One region of the Salipaludibacillus agaradhaerens genome, then DNA from elsewhere that is predicted to be linked to it. Evidence: riboswitches for the same ligand, from Rfam matches in the RefSeq annotation. Region 1 holds a riboswitch; each other region holds the start of a gene.
What was found. A riboswitch is a leader RNA that binds a small molecule or an ion and turns the genes downstream of it on or off. The one in region 1 is predicted to bind S-adenosylmethionine.
Positions count from the first base shown of each region.

Region 2: it holds a riboswitch for S-adenosylmethionine, as region 1 does, so the genes downstream of both, BK581_RS14630 (MetQ/NlpA family ABC transporter substrate-binding protein) here and BK581_RS07560 (uroporphyrinogen decarboxylase/cobalamine-independent methonine synthase family protein) in region 1, are expected to answer to the same signal.
Region 3: it holds a riboswitch for S-adenosylmethionine, as region 1 does, so the genes downstream of both, BK581_RS16695 (PLP-dependent aspartate aminotransferase family protein) here and BK581_RS07560 (uroporphyrinogen decarboxylase/cobalamine-independent methonine synthase family protein) in region 1, are expected to answer to the same signal.

Region 1 is NZ_KV917378.1:1,560,275-1,566,207, forward strand. It holds gene BK581_RS07540 (VLRF1 family aeRF1-type release factor) at 1-371, opposite strand, end outside; gene BK581_RS07545 (hypothetical protein) at 851-1,288, opposite strand; partial or broken gene BK581_RS07550 (5-methyltetrahydropteroyltriglutamate--homocysteine S-methyltransferase) at 1,549-2,145, opposite strand; partial or broken gene BK581_RS07555 (IS3 family transposase) at 2,374-3,535, opposite strand; gene BK581_RS07560 (uroporphyrinogen decarboxylase/cobalamine-independent methonine synthase family protein) at 3,619-3,960, opposite strand; SAM riboswitch class I at 4,122-4,227, opposite strand; gene BK581_RS07565 (FbpB family small basic protein) at 4,665-4,805, shown strand; gene BK581_RS07570 (SCP2 sterol-binding domain-containing protein) at 4,969-5,298, opposite strand; gene BK581_RS07575 (lysophospholipid acyltransferase family protein) at 5,695-5,933, opposite strand, start outside.
Region 2 is NZ_KV917378.1:3,131,356-3,137,288, reverse strand. It holds gene BK581_RS14645 (alpha-hydroxy-acid oxidizing protein) at 1-1,003, opposite strand, end outside; gene BK581_RS14640 (methionine ABC transporter permease) at 1,023-1,715, opposite strand; gene BK581_RS14635 (methionine ABC transporter ATP-binding protein) at 1,712-2,731, opposite strand; gene BK581_RS14630 (MetQ/NlpA family ABC transporter substrate-binding protein) at 3,016-3,825, opposite strand; SAM riboswitch class I at 4,240-4,343, opposite strand; gene BK581_RS14625 (carbon-nitrogen family hydrolase) at 4,617-5,408, opposite strand; gene BK581_RS14620 (iron-containing alcohol dehydrogenase family protein) at 5,474-5,933, opposite strand, start outside.
Region 3 is NZ_KV917378.1:3,647,946-3,653,878, reverse strand. It holds gene BK581_RS16705 (ABC transporter permease) at 1-199, opposite strand, end outside; gene BK581_RS16700 (aliphatic sulfonate ABC transporter substrate-binding protein) at 321-1,313, opposite strand; gene BK581_RS16695 (PLP-dependent aspartate aminotransferase family protein) at 1,365-3,149, opposite strand; SAM riboswitch class I at 3,268-3,387, opposite strand; SAM riboswitch class I at 3,631-3,760, opposite strand; gene BK581_RS16690 (DUF438 domain-containing protein) at 4,126-5,358, opposite strand; gene BK581_RS16685 (DUF1858 domain-containing protein) at 5,351-5,605, opposite strand.

The sequences.
Region 1 (5,933 bases):
AACTGGTCAGTGACAGCATATGATTCCCAATGAAAGCTTGTTTCAACAGGAACTTGTAAATAATGCACGCTCCATAAATCGTCATAATCGGAAGCGAAGATGATGACACTTTTCTGCAAATTTGTGCGATTTGATTGAATTTCATCATCTACTTTTTTCTTAAGCCGTTTGTAGCTTTTAATTTGGTCTTCATTACCTGAGGCCTCTAAATACTCTTGTATTCGTTTCAAACCATTTTTTAATCTTATTTTCCACTCACCTTTTTGTTGATCTTGGTTAGCAGGATCCGTATTTAAATAGACAGATAAAACGCATTCGTTGTCAGCACAGTTTAAATTTTTTAAATAGTTAAGCTCATTCGTTAATGCCATAATCTTATTCCTCCTAACATTCTCTTGTATAATCCTGTAGCCGAATCTCCCCTTTTCAAAACATTTTTTGAGTCGATTTTATTAAATACGTTAATGTGACGTCACAATTCAAATAATGACTGTGACCTATACTTTTTAGGCGGATATTTTCCGCGGGCTTGTCTTCAGCTAACTTTTACTCAGGAAACAGTCACAAAAGTTCCTCATTCAGACTGCACTTCATCCTCAGGGAGACGCTGTCTTACGTTTCTCTCACTTTTACCGTCTGTAAAACTCCCTGCTCAAAATAGAGAATAACGAAATCTATTTAGAAGGGAGATAACAGACGTTTTTTTCAAAAATACACCTCGATCAATACTTTAATAGGGAATCTCAATATCAGTTATGACTGGTTCAGGCTTTAGAGGTCCTGTGATCTAGTTATCCACAAAAAACCAAAATCGTTAGCATACATCTAACGATTTTGGCCGTGTTTAGACTTATAGTTCTTCTAGTTTCTTTTGGTCATCTTCCTCATCAGGAGCAGGTAATAGCTCTTGACTTGGTTCAAGCATGTCTTTTTCTGCTTGAAGTTTCGCTGTTAGTTGTAGTAATTCCTCTTTTGAATCCTGCACACTAGACACTAAATTTAGTGCGTGACTTTTTAAATTTTTCGATGTTTCCATTAATGTTTCTACATCCTCAGAGGCTTCATCTACAATGGTCATAATGTTATCTTTCGACGCTTGAAGCTGTTGCATCACACTATCACGATTATCATTAATAACTTGAATCCAGTGTTGTGTCCGCGTTTTCGTTGTATTAGCTATTGTTATTACCTTCGTACGCGCTTGCTTATTTGAAGCGACAAAAATGGACCCTGCTATAAACCCTAATAGTGAACCTCTTACAAGCCATTGCTTCGTTTGTTTTTCCATTTCCGTTCCTCCATTCAGATTCATGTTTCGACATGTCTATTCTTATTCTACCAACAAAGGGAAAAGCCTAACAAAGGTTTTTTAAAAACGTCATGAAAATGTATGAAAGAATGGGGAAAAGCAAATGCAAATAGGTTGGAACTAAGAACCGTTAAATGTCGTACTATGAACTGATGACGAGGCACCATAATGAATGCTGCCTCTAGATAGATATACATTTAAACAGTTTATTTGCCAGAAAATATCATTCCAAATTACTATTAATCGTTCCATACTTCTTCAGCAACATCTTTGACGAACTTCATTTTTTCCCATTGCTGTGCTTCCGTTAAAATATTCCCTTCTTCTGTTGAAGCGAAACCGCATTGTGGGCTAAGGGCCAATTGGTCTGATGGGACGTATTCGCTTGCTTCTTTAATACGTGCTTTAATGGTTTCTCTCTTTTCAAGTTCTCCTATTTTTGAAGACACGAGTCCAAGCACGACAGTGGCATTTTTTCTAGTTAGATATTTTAACGGTTCAAACGTCCCTGATCGCTCATCATCATACTCAAGGAAAAAACCATCAACCTTAACCTCTTCAAAAATCGTTTTCGCTACAGGATCATAGCCGCCGGACATCGCCCATGTTGAACGAAAGTTTCCCCGACAAATGTGCATCGTTACAACGAGATCGTCCGGTTTGTCTTCAAGAGCCTCATTAATGATTTGTTTAAAATACTGTTGTTTTTCACGCTTATCTGCTTTTACTTCTTCTGAATCCTTTTCAGTAGGGATTAATACTGCCCATGCCACATCATCAAGTTGTAAATAGCGACACCCGGCCTCATAGAAAGCTTTAATTGCTTTTTTGTAAGCAGCAGCTAAATCTTAGCGAAATTGTGCTCTGTCATCATAAACACCTTCTACAAAACTATAATCAGTATAAAGCATATTCGGGCTTGGGATGGTTTGCTTGGCAACATGCTCATCTCCTACAACACTTTTTAAGAAACGAAAGTGCTCAATAAATGGATGATTATTAGGAAAATCAAGCTTATCGATGACACGTGAACTGACCTAGAAAAATGAGATTTAAAAAAACACCTAGGCTGCCATACTCCTGAATTCTACTGGGGTATGGCAGTTTAACTTTTTAAATGGTCGTATATAATTGTAATAATACATGTACGTTTCTACTTTTTCTAGTACAATAGAATTTGTAAGGTGCACTCGTTGCTGAGTGCTGAATTCTTCCGACTTTAGTGAGGAATGGAAGGATTCAATGACGGCATTATCAAAGCAGTTGCCTTTCCGAGACATGCTTGTGGTAATGCCTTTTTCTTTTGCTTTTTCTTGAAATTTATAGGATGTATACTGAGCTCCTTGGTCACTGTGTAATAGGACGCCATAAGTCTCCCTACCTCTACAAGCATCTTCTAAAGTGTTTATCACGAGCGAGAGATCTTGTTTATCACTGATTCGATAGGCAATAATTTCGTTGTTATACAAGTCCATTATGGTTGATAAATATAGCATCTTTTCACCATAAGGTAAGTATGTAATGTCAGTCACCCACTTTTGATTCGAACTCTCTGCGGAGAAATGTTGTTCTAACAGGTTCCCAACCACAAGTTTACTTTCCCCAGCTATATAGGATTGTCGCTTTGGCTTTACGCGACATTGGATATTAAACTTCTGCATGATCTTCTGAACGGTGTTTCGATTGACGTTAATATGATGTTCCTTTTTAAGAAGATCCCTCACCATTCGATGCCCGACTCTATATTTAAATTCTTTACAAATAGTTAATACCAATTGTTCTAAAGGTTTAGGTTTCCAAGATGTCTTTCTCCAACGATAATAAGTTGATTGGGAACATTCAAACAATCACAAATCGACGTAATCGTGTATTTAGACTTCAATATTTCAACCAATTCTACGAATGCTTCTGGCACCACTTCCTTTCGATTTCCTGGTACTTTCCCAACAGTTCTTCTCTCATTTCATAATAGGACAATTTTCTTTTTAACAGGTCAATTTCGCTCATATCCTCTGATCCTTTTCCATACTTATACTGCTTTCCAGCAGGTTGAGCTAATCGTTGTTCTTCTCCTTTTCTATACCATCTCATCCAAGTCTTAATCTGTGTTTTATTTTTAATGCCAAAGCGTGCCATCAATTCTTTATTCGTATACTCTCCTGTTAACTTTAATCGAATAACCTCTTTTTTTATTTCTTCTGGATAAACATTATTTTTTCGGCCCATAAGAAAAACACCTCCAAATTTGTCGTTAAGTTTATATACGACTATGGGGGTGTTTTTTCCTTGTCTCATTTAATTAGGTCACTCTAACGAACGAGCCAGGCTTTCGTTTTAACACCTTTAAATTGATAGCCTTGCTTTGGTTCAAATCCTTCTACCCCTGTTAATCCTTCAAGAAAATCTAAGTGCCACCATCGTCGTCTAAATTCTCCGTCTGTAATCGCTAAATGTCCCGCTTTTTTCTGTTCTTCTACAATGCCTTTTATCTCTTCATCTTCGATCGTTCGAAGTTCGTCATCAGAAATAATGCCATCTGCGTTGTCTTGGCGTGCTTTTTTCAAGCGGTCAGGGCGTAAAAAACTGCCTACATGATCATAACGAAACGGTCCTGTCATAGCTGCTTGTTGTGCGAAAGATTCTTTTGTCATAGTTTAAGTCCACCTTTTTGTCATTTTTAAAATCTTGCTTTCAACAGAGAAAAACAGCCAACAGGGAAGAAGAAAATAATGAGCTTCATAACAGCCACTTTATATTCTGCCAACTAAAAAACCTCTTTCCCGAAGAAAAGAGGTTAACGTTTTAAAAACTTCTCTTATCTTCCAGGATAATTATCCTGCTGGAATTAGCACCTTCCACTTAAATGTGGGGTTGCTGAAGCATCTTCGGGCCAGTCCCTCTGCTTCTCTACATAAGCAATTATTTTAATTTTTTTAAGTTTACCAGACTTAGACAGTTTATGACAAGTATGAATTTTCTAAAAGATCAATTGAGCCGATCAAGTAAAAGTATATCAAATACTCAATTATCCTCTCTGTCAGTAAGGTTATCATCCCCTACACTGCCAGAGAGGGTAATCAACAGAACGCGGTAGGGAAAAACACATCTCCCTATTCACTGTGTCCATTTTCTTGACATAATATCACCTCAAGCTTTACGGGCTCATGGAGGGGGTTATTGTAATTTCTGGCTCTATACTGAATGTTGTGGTGGTGCTTATCATACCAATGGGTGTGAGCCTAGATGGTGATCTGGGATAAAGTTCGTAAATTTGTAACAGTTTTCACATGACATTCTTGGTGAAAGTTAGGTATAATTAAATTGTAAGAAAATTTTGATTAAGAGGTGAAAGGAAATGAGAAAGCGTTTTCACAAGAGCTTCGAAGAGTTAGTTAAAGAAAATAAGCAGGAAATTATGGAAGACCAAAAAGCCATCCTCCAAATCGAGAAAAAAATCGATGAGCGTTATGAAGAGAAGTTGCTCCAAAAGGCTTGAATCACCCTTCAACTTCAAAACTGAGAGATCCTCTCTATAAGAGAATTTTTTGAGACCAACAAAGTGGTCCGTGCGAGAATGATACCCTTATACAAAAAGCTGACCTTCCCGATTAAAAGGATCAGCTTTTTTACGTTGCGCCAGCATCATGACACTTCGCTGTTTACGTATATTTTTTTAACAGACTATGAAACTTGAGGGCATGGGTTAGTTCGCCGTGAACTTTTAACTTGCCATTCATATAAGCCATTGCTGGATTTAGACTGTCAGTGGCGAGCTTTTGAAAGTTAGCCTCGCTTAATTCTAGCGTTAATTTAGGTTCCCACTGCCTATTTGTAGCGTACTCAGCTGTTTGATTGTCTATTTTCAGCTGATAGAGCTGCTCTTCTTCTCCTGTTAACCGAAATTCATAGGTATAGGTAAGTCCTTCTAAATGCTCTGGTTCCTCGTTCATTCTCCTTACAATCGTAGCCAATATTGTATCTACTGACAAAGTCCTCTCCTCCTTCATTGATTGATTATTCATTCATTTTATTATATATGAACCAATGTCATAATACACCTATAAAATGAACTCTCAATCAGTTGGTGTTTTCGCTCTTCTCCGCTGATTGATCGTTGAGTGAATCAGGATATGGTCGTCCGTTATCTCTCTCCTCTCTATTTTTGGGCGGGGAGTTTTACAGACGTTTATCTGTGATAAATGATTAATACGTTGATCTTCCATTTTTAAAAACGGACCCTTTCGCCTCATTAGACTTCAGACATCCCTGCCACTCTCAAAGTCACCGTCCTTCACTGCAACTTCCTTATTTAAAAAGGACATGTGTTATAGACTGTTTATCATGAATGGACTATTCGTACTTAAAATTAAAAACTATCTATCCCCCTACACAGGAGAAGATAGTTCCTCAGTTACATGCTCTTGCTTATCCTCTAAAGCATTCATAATTTGTGTCCGACTCAAATCAGCCAACTGTTGCGCATCAACTGTTTCGTCAGTTTGATGACAACGTATAGGCTCAGTCACGGTTACGACTACGTTTCCGGGAGTCATTAAATTATTATTGGCTTCCATTAACTTATAAGACCCATTAATTGTGACGGGCAGAATTGTAACACCTGATT
Region 2 (5,933 bases), 1.6 Mb from region 1:
CTTCAGTCAATCCGTAGATATATGGCCTACCGATGAGCACTGCATCAGCGCCTAAAGCAAGAGCTTTTATAATATCGGGGCCTCTTCTTATGCCTCCGTCTACTAAAAGTGGTATCCGGCCTTGAATTTTATCGGCAATGAGAGCGAGGGCCTCAAGCGCACTACCCGTGCCATCAAGCTGCCTTCCCCCGTGATTTGACACGATAATCCCATCTACTCCGTAGTCAAGTGCTAACAGGGCATCTTCTTCATCCATGATCCCCTTCAGTATGATAGGCAATGTGGTTTGTTGTCTTAGCCAGGCTAATCTATCCCATGTTAAATTTTGTCTTAATAAGATGCGTTTAATTGCTGGAATCTGTTCGTTCCCATGCAGCTCTCCATCCTGATTATATGTTGCTTGGAAAACAGGATCATTAAGAAAATTGGCGATGCCTGCGCCTGTCTCAATCGGAAAATAGCGATGATGCATATCTTTTTCCCGCCAGCCAAGCAAGGGCGTATCGACCGTCACAACAATCCCTGCATAACCAGCTGCTTCTGCGCGTGCTACAAAGCTGGCAGCCACATTGTCATCCGCTGGCCAGTACAATTGAAAGTAACAGGGGGCTTGGCCATTTATTTTAGCACTAATCTCTTCAAGGGAGAAAGAGGACACGGTACTGGCTACAAAAGGAACCTTTAATTCAGCTGCTCCTCCTGCCGCTGCTAGCTCACCTTCTGGATGAATGATCGTCTGAAAGCCAACAGGTGCTAGCATCAGTGGTGTCTCTAGCTTCTCATTTAGTAAGTGGACAGACAAGTCCCTTTCCGACACATCAGTGAGGACTTTCGGGACAATATCCCACCTACGAAATGCGTCCGTATTTTTAGTCAAGGTTTCCTCTGCCCCTGATCCACTGGCTACATAGTCAAAAGCGGGTGCTGGTAACGTACGCTTCGCTAATGCTTCCCATTCCTCCACAGTCACTGTATAATCACCAGATACATCAAAAGCTGCCACACAGAGTTCCCCCTTTAAATTAGTCCTTCTTTGCTCTAGACGCTAACAAGTTACCAATTGATTGAATTCCTTGGATTAAGATAATCAGAACGATAATGGACACATACATAACTTCTGGTTCATAACGAAGATGACCGTAACGATAAGCTAAGTCACCTAATCCCCCAGCTCCTACCAGGCCAGCCATCGCTGTGGCACCAATTAAGCCAATAACCGCTATCGTTAAGCCTAAAATAATCGACGGCTTCGCTTCCCTCACCATGACATGCCATATAATGTGACGGGTTTTAATTCCCATTGCTTCATAAGCTTCTAAAACACCTTTATCCACTTCCAATAAGGCTGATTCCATTAATCGCGCAATATAGGGAGCTGTATAAAAAACGAGCGGGAGGATAACCCCTTTTACGCCGATAGACGTCCCGACTATTAACTTCGTAAACGGCAATAGGAAGAAAAGCAAAATAATAAACGGAATTGACCGTAATATATTGATCACGATGTTAAGTGTTAAATACAGCAACCGATTATCCATGCTTTTACCAGGTCGTGTTAAAACGAGTAGAACTCCTAATGGCAACCCAATAACAACCGAAATGGATAATGATACTCCTACCATTTGAAAAGTTTCAAGCGTACTGCTCCAAATAATATCGCCCCATCGATCAAGAAACTCAGGAAAGTGTACAAAAAATTCTATTAAGCCAATCATGACACTGTCACCTCACTTATTTGAACGCCTTCATCACGTAAATACGCAAGGGCTTGATCTGTGTCCACTTTATCCCCTTCAATGTGAGCAATAAGCTTACCGAACGGTTTGTCCTTTAATTGCACAATATTGCCCGATAAAATATTTGTATGGACGTTAAATTTTTTCGAGACAGCTGACAGAGCTGGTTTATTTGCTGATGTTCCTACAAAAGTCAAACTAATAACAGGCCCTTTTTGACTTAATTCATCCAGTATATCGTTAGGAATGTCATGGGGAAAAATACTTTGAATAAAGCGTTTAGTCGTCTCATTTTTAGCATTGGAGTAAAGGTCAATCACATCTCCCTGTTCAATGATTTCACCATTTTCCATCACAGCCACACGGTCACAAATTTTTTGAATAACATGCATTTCGTGTGTAATGAGTAAGATTGTAATACCAAATTCTTTGTTAATCTTTAATAGTAGCTCTAATATGGCATCTGTTGTTTCAGGATCTAATGCACTGGTCGCTTCATCACTGAGTAAAATGTCAGGCTCATGAGAGAGCGCCCTTGCAATTGCTACGCGTTGCTTTTGACCACCAGACAATTGATTTGGAAAGTCATTTTTCTTGTTGGCCAGACCGACCACCTGTAAATATTTATCAACACGCTGAGGTATCTCATTTGTAGCCACACCCGCCAGTTTTAACGGAATGGCAATATTATCATAAACAGTCGCTGTTTTTAACAAATTAAACCCTTGGAAGATCATACCGATATTTTGCCTATTTGCCCGTAAATCTTCTTTTGACATATCATTTAAATGTTGGCCATTGACGATAACCTCTCCTGAAGTAGGTTTCTCAAGGAGGTTTACACAACGGACGAGCGTGCTTTTTCCGGCGCCACTATACCCGATCACGCCAAATATCTCGCCTTTTTTCACTTCTAGCGACACATTGGCTAAAGCGACTACGTCATCGTGCTTTTTCGTTGAAAATACTTTTGAAATATTGTTAAGTTGTATCACGATAACGACTCCTCACGTTACAAAAATAGTCTTTAAGTAAACGTACATTTACTGTATGAAGAAATATGACTCTATACTTGATAAAACGTCTCTTCAAGCAGAGGGCTGTTTCGTTCTTCTCTCATTGATTGGTCGTTGCGTCAATCAGGACATTAGCGCCCGTTAACTTCCGCCTAAATAGAATTATCTCTGCTCTATTTGGACGGAGGATTTTCACGGACAGTTATCTGCGATAAACGACAGAATGTCCCTTTATCGGGACATTCAATCGTCTAGCTTCTAAATTACCAAGAGGCAACAACTGAGCCTGCGAAGTTTTCTTCAATAAATTCTTTCACTTCGTCAGATTGATAAATCTCAATAAGTTTAGCGACTACAGCGTCATCTTTATTTTCAGCACGAACAGCAATCACATTTACCCAAGGCGAATCTTCCGGTTCAATAAACACAGAATCCTCAGTCGGCACATAACCATGCTCAATGGCATAGTTCGTATTAATTGCCGCGGCTTTCACTTCATCTAATTGACGTGGAATTTGTGATGCTTCTAATTCTACAAATTCAAGGTCTAAAGGATTTTCCTCGATATCACGGACAGTTGCCGCCACACCTGCCTCTTCGTCCAGCGTAATAAGGCCTGCGTCTTCAAATAGGATGAGGGCCCGAGCTCCGTTTGTCGGATCGTTCGGTAATCCGATTGTATCGCCTTCTTCAATGTCAGCCACATCATCCACTTCTACTGAATAAAGCCCCATTGGGAAGTTAACTGTTGTCGCCACGTCTACGATATCTAAACCTCTGTCTTCCCTAAAGTTTTCGAGGTACGGCATATGTTGGAAACTATTCACATCCAAATCGCCTTCATCTAACGCCACGTTAGGCATAACATACTCATTAAATACTTCTACATTAATAGTAAGTCCCTCTTCTTCCGCTAGTTCAGCTACCTTCTCCATGATTTCTTCATGTGGGCCTGCGGTGACACCCACTGAAATTTCTTCTTCAGATAATGCTTCCCCTTCAGAGTTTCCACCACCACATGCAGTAAGTACTCCTAACAATGACACTGTTGTAATTGATAATAATTTTTTCATGTGTTACATCCCCTTTTCTCTTTGTTGTATTTTAATAGCATTTTAGACGGTGCTGCCGTTGGTGTAGTTGTAACATTCTCGCACTAATAAAATAAGGAATAATAACTGTAAGAATTTAAGATTGGGTATGACTAGAATGTTAACAACTAATTTCTTAACCATGACTGACAGTGAGGCAAGGGCTGTTACACACTTGATATCACTTGTATTCTCTGTATAGAACAGACCACTCAGGAACAAGGATACTCACACTATCGCGCAGACATTTACCTGATTGAATAAACGGAATTTTATAAAAATTCAAAACGGCACTCTATCACCCTTTTCCCCGTCATTCTTTTAGCTTTGTTGCCCTCCAGGTAAAATAAAACCTCTTCTTAAAAAATAAGAAGAGGTTTGCCTAAATCCTGTCTCTTCTTATCTTTTCAAGCTTAACGCTTGCTGGAGTTGGCACATGGACTTGAAAGTCTGTTGCCGAGGCTTCATAGGGCCAGTCCCTCCGCCTCTCTGGATAAGAAAGTGTATTTAATTGTTTGAGTGTTATCATAACTTTACACAGTGTCAGATAAAATGTCAATTGATTTTTTAAAATAACGTCAGTTTTTTTAGAATATTAGATCACTTTGTCGAATAAAACGAACCTTCAATCAGTTAGGGCTTTCCTTCTTCTCCTACTGATTGGTAGTTGAGCGAATCAGGACATTATCGACCGTTATCTCTCTTTTCTATTTTGAGACGGTCGTTTTACGGACAGTTATCTATGATAGCCACTTTAACGAGTTGATATTCCTTTAGTTCTTATACAACTCGATTCGTCTATCATCAAATACTGGAATGGTTTCTCTTACGTGATTAACGTCATCTAGTTCTACTTCTCCATATAAGATCGTCTCTTCATTACCTGCTTCTTTAATGACGTTTCCCCATGGGCCAATAATCATTGAATTACCACCGAAGACATTATTAGGATCTGAGCCAATCCTATTACACGCTACAACAATACATTGGTTTTCTATCGCTCTGCTCACTAAGAGCGCACGCCAATGGTCGATTCTTGACTCCGGCCATTCAGCCACAACAAATAATACCTTCGTGTTTTGCAGCATATGGGTACGAATCCACTCAGGGAAACGGATATCGTAACATATGACGCCGGCACATAAATGGCCGTCCAACTTAAATAAGCCATCGTCATTTCCTTGTATGAGGTATTTTTCTTCATTCATTAGACGGAAAAGATGTGCTTTACTATATTCCTTAACGCGCTTTCCTTCTCGATCAACCACGAGCATTGTGTTTGTTATATGACTCCCGCTTTTTTTGGCGATTGAACCGCCAACAATATGAACGTCGTAGGTTTTTGCTAACGTTGAGATAAACGACCATGTCCTCTCCCCTTCGTTATCTCCAATCTGATCTAAAGCAGCTAAATCATAACCTGTCGTCCATAACTCAGGTAAAACAATGATGTCCGCACCGCCTTTTTCAACTGCTTCCCGACAGCGCTCACTCACCTTATTGTAGTTAGCTTCAGGCTGACCAAAGGCAATATCCATCTGAATAAGTGCTATTTTTAAGCCCATTTCCCTCTCCTTCTCTAGTCACAACCATTGTAAGTTGCTTTCGTTCGTATATGTTCGTGACGCCACTACTTTGCCAAGTTAAAGTAAGACTGAACGTGCTCTTCCAATTGACTCATCGCTGCCTCCACAGCTTCCATTGATGAGTGTTTCATAAAGTGAATGGACTCACCTTCTTTAGTAGCAGCAGACGCTGTTTTATTAAAAGCATCAGCTAAATTTCCAGACACGTTAAGATCAGTCAGACTAACAGGTAAGTTTAATCTGTTATAAAACGGCAATAATGTCGTGACTTCTTCTAAGTTATTATCCAAAGCAAGCTGGACAAGAATACCGTAAGCCACTTTATCACCATGTAAACAAGAATGTGTTTCAGGAAGTGTTGTTAGGCCATTATGAATGGCGTGAGCACCGGCAATTCTGCCATATCGATCCCCGTAACCACCGACCATCCCCCCTGCCATAATGATCGTTTCTATCACACGGATAAATGACGGCGTGACGGCTTTTTCCTCCAATGCCTTAATG
Region 3 (5,933 bases), 2.1 Mb from region 1:
TTGGCGCCGGTAATAAATGACTTTCTACATAATTAAATCTTGTGACGATTTCCCAAAAGAGAATAAGTGTTACAGGTAAAACAAGTGAGAGCCCCAAGTTTCCAAGAAAGGCCGGCTTTACTTGTTTGATGTTTTTCTTACCCTTTAACGTGACGGCTTCTACCGATCTTTTTCTTATTTGTCCTTCTGAAATAGCCATGAGCCATCTCCCCCTTTAAGAAGGTACATGTTGCGTACATTCTCAATTTTCGTAAGATTCTGATTATATAAATGACACACATCCGAGATGTTAGTTAAATCGCCGGATATGTGCCTTTTTATTACTGTTCAATCACTGCTTCTGCAAAGGATGAGTCAATTAATTCATTCACCAGTGCGTCAATATCCACCCCATCGTCTAAATTACCTGACTCTTGAAGAACGATACCTGCCTCTGTGATGCTTTCTCGCTGAGCATCCCCTGGGATTGGATTGTCAAAGTTATTCCTCTCCAACTGTAACGCTGCTACCTCAGGATCAATTTCCGCTTCTTGAACGATAATATCAATTGTCTCTTCTGGGTTATCCTCAACCCACTGCCTTGCTTTCTCATACGCTTCTATCACTTTTTCCACAACTTCTGGGTGCTCTTCTGCAAAATCTTCTCTTACATTTAAAAATCCATACGTGTTAAATGCCTCATTTCTGTAGAAAAGCTCTGCATTCGTTTCTAATTCTTGGCGTGCCATATGAGGATCTAATCCCGCCCATGCATCAACATCTCCATTGGCTAGGGCATTAGCGCCATCACTGTGCTGCAAAGGAACCACTTCTATATCACTTTCTGAAAGACCTACCTCATTTAGTGCTCGAACGAGGAAAATGTATGGGTCCGTCCCTAATGTTGCTGCCACTCGCTGCCCTTCGAGATCTTCCACACTATTAATATCGCTGTCTTCATTCGTCACAAGCGCCGTCCACTCTGGCTGAGAATAGATATAAACATTTTTGATCGGTGTCCCATTGCTCTTAGCCATAAGTGCTGCTGCTCCAGCTGTTGAACCAAAATCCACACTTCCCCCAGCTAAAAATTCCAGTGCTCGGTTACTCCCTTGGCTAAATACGTATTCAATCTCTATTCCTTCATCTTCAAAAGCTTCTTCTAAATAGCCATTTTCTTTTAAAACAAGGCTCGTCGGTGAGTAATGCGCATAATCAATAGTAATTTTATCAAGTGAAGACGAATTTTCCGCCTCGGTGTCGTTGTTACAAGCCGCCAATAATGCTCCTGCGGAAAGGATTAATAAACTTGAGAGTATACGTTTAATCGCCATTCGTCATCGCTCCGTTTCATTCTGTTATTGTCTTTGTTAAGAAATCCTACATTAAAGTTCACAAGCAAATGTTGAAATTGTTCCTCTAAGTCGTTGAGCTTCTTTATATGTGCAACGGTTATGAACGACTTCAAGACCAGCTTCTTTCGCTATGACAGCAGCCTTTTCAGAAATAACTCCTTCTTGCAGCCAAAATATTTTCGGTTGGACTTCAGCAGCTTCTTTTGCTATTTCTATAGCTGCTTCTGGACTTCTAAATACTTGAACAATATCAATGGGTCCATCCACTGACTTTAAGTCTGGATAAGCTTTTTCACCTAATATTTCTGTTTCTCGTGGATTAACTGGAATAATCTTATAGCCTAGTCGCTGCATTTTTCGTGCTAATCTGTGACTCGGACGGGATTCGTTACCACTCAGTCCTACCACAGCGATTGTTTTTAGCCTCGGTGTATCTGCATCTGTATTATTCGGACTTGATAGTGCCCAGCGGATGACACCTTCATCATTAATAACAGTTGAGTCCTCTTTAGTCCCTTCACCTGTAGCAAGCTTCAAGGCCTGATCCAAATCTTTTGCAAGGTCATCGGTATGCTCTAAGCCCACTGAAAGTCTCACTAAATCTGGTTTAACACCTGTCTTAATGAGTTCATCATCAGATAGCTGCTGATGCGTCGTTGATGCCGGGTGAATAATTAAACTTTTGGCATCCCCTACATTGGCTAGATGAGACCAAAGCGACACATTATCGATCAATGTCCGTCCAGCATCCCGTCCACCTTTAATTCCGAAATTCAACACGGCGCCATACCCATTTTTCAATAATTGAGTTGCCCGTTCATGGGAAGGATGGCTTTGAAGCCCAGGGTATGAGACCCACTCAACTGCCGGATGTTCCTCAAGGTATTGGGCTAACTTCAATGTATTCTCATTATGTCTCACGATCCGCAAATGCAATGTTTCAAGCCCTTGTATAAGTTGGAAGGCATTGAATGGACTTAGGCAAGATCCAAAGTCACGTAACAATTGAACACGAAGCTTCGTGCTGAAAGCGAGTGTTCCGAAATCTTTCGCATACACAATACCGTTATAACTTGGGTCTGGTTCGTTAAAACCTGGATATTTCTCTGATTGCCAGTTAAAACGCCCGCCGTCAACCACAACACCACCAATTGATGTTCCATGTCCTCCTATCCATTTTGTAGCAGAGTGGACGACAATGTCTGCGCCATGTTCAATCGGTTTACATACATAAGGTGTGGCAAATGTATTATCAATAATAAGTGGTATACCTGCTTCATGAGCAATATCTGCCACAGCTTCAATATCAAGCACATGTAAACTTGGATTACCAATTGTTTCTGCAAATACAGCTTTTGTTTTATCTGTAATAGCTTTTCTGAAATTTTCAGGATCTTCAGGGTCTACAAAAGTCACATTAATACCATATCTCGGCAACGTGACAGCAAATAAGTTGTACGTTCCACCGTAAAGATTTGTAGCTGCTACAATGTCATCTCCTGCATTTGCTACATTCAAAATGGATAGAGAGATAGCTGCCATTCCTGAGGAGGTAGCAACAGACGCAACACCTTCTTCTAATAGCGCCAGTCGTTTCTCAAGTACGTCTACAGTTGGATTACCAATACGGCTATAGATATTCCCCGGTTCATCAAGGGCGAACAAACTTTCCGCATGTTCTGTATCGTGAAACAAGTAGGATGTTGTCTGATAAATTGGTACCGCTCTCGATCCTGTTGTGGGATCTGGTGATTGACCACCGTGTAATAACACTGTTTCTGGATGATACGTTTGAAATTGAGAATTTTCACTCATGAGAGCCCCTCCTTTGATTAACGATCTTATTTGATTGTTGACTTTATGACATGTTTTGCAAAATAAAAAGTCCCTCTGCTTTAAAAGACAGAGAGACGAATGAATGACAACTTTCGCTCTCTTATCTTTCAAAGTGCTTCTACACTTTGTTGGAATTGGCACCTTGCGTATCACGTTTCCGTTCCACGTTGGTTGCCGGGTTTCATCGGGCCAGTCCCTCCACCTCTCTTGATAAGAGCTTAAATCGGTTATGAAATTTTAAAACTAAGTAAACCAATAAATTTAGTTAATTTTGATTAATTTGAATATTAACACGATTAAATCTATTCGTCAAATCTTTTTACAAAATTATTTTCTAGCATTCACCCTCAATCTATATTATCCATTGTTATATTCCCGTGCTGTTATCAAAAAACCTCCCTTACAAAATGTAAGGGAGGTTGACGTTAATGTTAGCAGAGTAAGCTGCATTCACATGTCGTCCTTATCTCCCAAAGCATTCAGTAATGAATTCTTTGCAGGAATTAGCACCTTGTGAAAAAAAGATCTTACTTCTTCTCACTGGTTGCTGGGTTTCGTCGGGCCAGTCCCTCCACCTCTCTTGATAAGCAAAACGATGAGTCGTCCAACATGAGTCGGACGCTATTTATAATATTGAAGAAAGTCTATCACAAGCGTTTGTAATCTGTCAATTTTATTTTCTACTCTACCGTCTATTAATTATATAAAGCTAAACTTCAATCGGTGGGAGTTTGCCTTCATCCCCACTGATTGTCAGTTTAACTTATCGGACCTTTAGGGGTAGTTTATCCCCCACCTAAACTTTTCGACCTTCTTAAGTTTTGAGGGGGTTTTACTGCCCCTTAAGTGTGGGGTAAAAATAACATAAATCGGTTATACACAATAGTCAATCAAGAAGTCCGTTTCACCAATACTGTCGCAAAAAATCGTTATCTGAGAACGGCCCATCTATTAGTTATGACATTAACCTTTTTTCCCCACTGATTTCTTGAATGGGTTTAATGTTTTGCGTAAATTCTACTGTCCCTTTATAGTTTCCTTCTTTGTCTCTCACTGCAAAGTACCGTATTAACACAAATTTATCTTTGAACGGTATCCAAAAGTCTTCAACATCTTTTTTACCAGACTTAAAATCATCAAGTAATGCATTAACAATATGAGCACTTTGAGGAGGATGGCAATTTTGTACCGACCTTCCGATAATTGATTTTGTCCGGTGAAAGATGCGTTCTTTCCCATGTGAAAAATACCGGACCACATCATGCTCATCAATAAACGTGATATCTACTGGTAAATGATTCATCATAAATTCAAGCTGTTGAACTGACATGATCCCCGTTTCAAGCTGAACGACCCCATCCTTCATAAACCCTTCTGATTGCAGATCTTCTCTAGCTGGTTGCCACGGGGCTGGAGGGGTAATAAACGTATAGCCAATCACGTCACCTTCACGCTCAATCTTTAACCATTCATCCTCTGTTAATTTTTCCAGTGCCATTGGTAACAGAATATTCTCTTCTTTAAAAATCATCTCTGATACTTCACTAATAATATAATCAATCGCCTCTAACAGTTCGTCCGCTTCCCAAGAATCCGTTTCTAACTTTAGCTTGGCTGCTTTAATCGCATCTCTTATCCTGTCGTCTACTCCCCACATGACTTTTGTCGGTCCAAAGATACCGTACTTCTCTAAATAAGGGAACAGTAAATTCTCTTTTCTACTATAATGGTTATCAATTCCCAATAAGCGATTTAAATCGTCTAATAGAAGGTTTGACGTCTTCTCAGAAGGGTCCTTTGCAAACTTATCACGATGTAATGTTAACGTGAAATTAACGAGCCGATCAATTTCCTTATTCTCTTGAATAAATGTGTGAACAGGATGACCAGGTTTATGACCTAGCTTTTCTTCCTGATGGATCTCTTCTATTGAGCCTTTGAACACAGCAGTATGCACCGAGCAAAGTCGTTGCACTTCCCCTACTGAAATCCCCTCTTCCTCCATTAACGCCTGTTCCATTTGTGAAATTTCACTCACGCTAATGCTATCGATGGCCTGCTCAAACTTTTGTCTCACTGCTTCAACAGGTTTTCCTTCGTGAAGTTCTTTTATAATTTCCTTTAATAACTGTTGTCTCTCTGTTTGCTCGCCACTTGTTTTTTCCCGATTATTGATCATTTCACTCATTTTCTTTCCCTCCCTTCTGTGAATGCCCAGTCACTCTATAACCATAGCTTTCTATCTTTTGCACAACATCATTTAAATCTACGCCTCTCGCTCTGCATCCTTTCGGGATCGTCATGACTCTACCAGCAGACTGTAGCATGCCTGGTTTCGTAATATTCACAAAGCCAATTTCTTTCATCACTTCTATAAATTCAGGGTCATGATTACAAAGTTCATAGACTGTTTTATTTAGCGATATTTCTTTCATTACTCTCTCCCCTTTGATTTATAAGTAAATGCCCTTTTATCATTTAATAAAGTCACTACCTGACTCAGTTATCAATTAGTTGAGAATTACTTTCAATTAGATCGTACCATGTAGAAAAAAAATGGTTAGTGATCTACATCACCACAAGTGAAGAAAGTCACAAACATAAGCCGTCTATCATAAGTAGCCAGTTTGTAGCTAGAAGTACACCCTTATGAAAGATGAACTTACTTTGTCATGCCACGTTACATACAGGAAATAGCCTATATTTTAAGTTATGGAAAAAAGTCTGCATTAAAAAATCAGCGGACATCAACAGCCCGCTGAT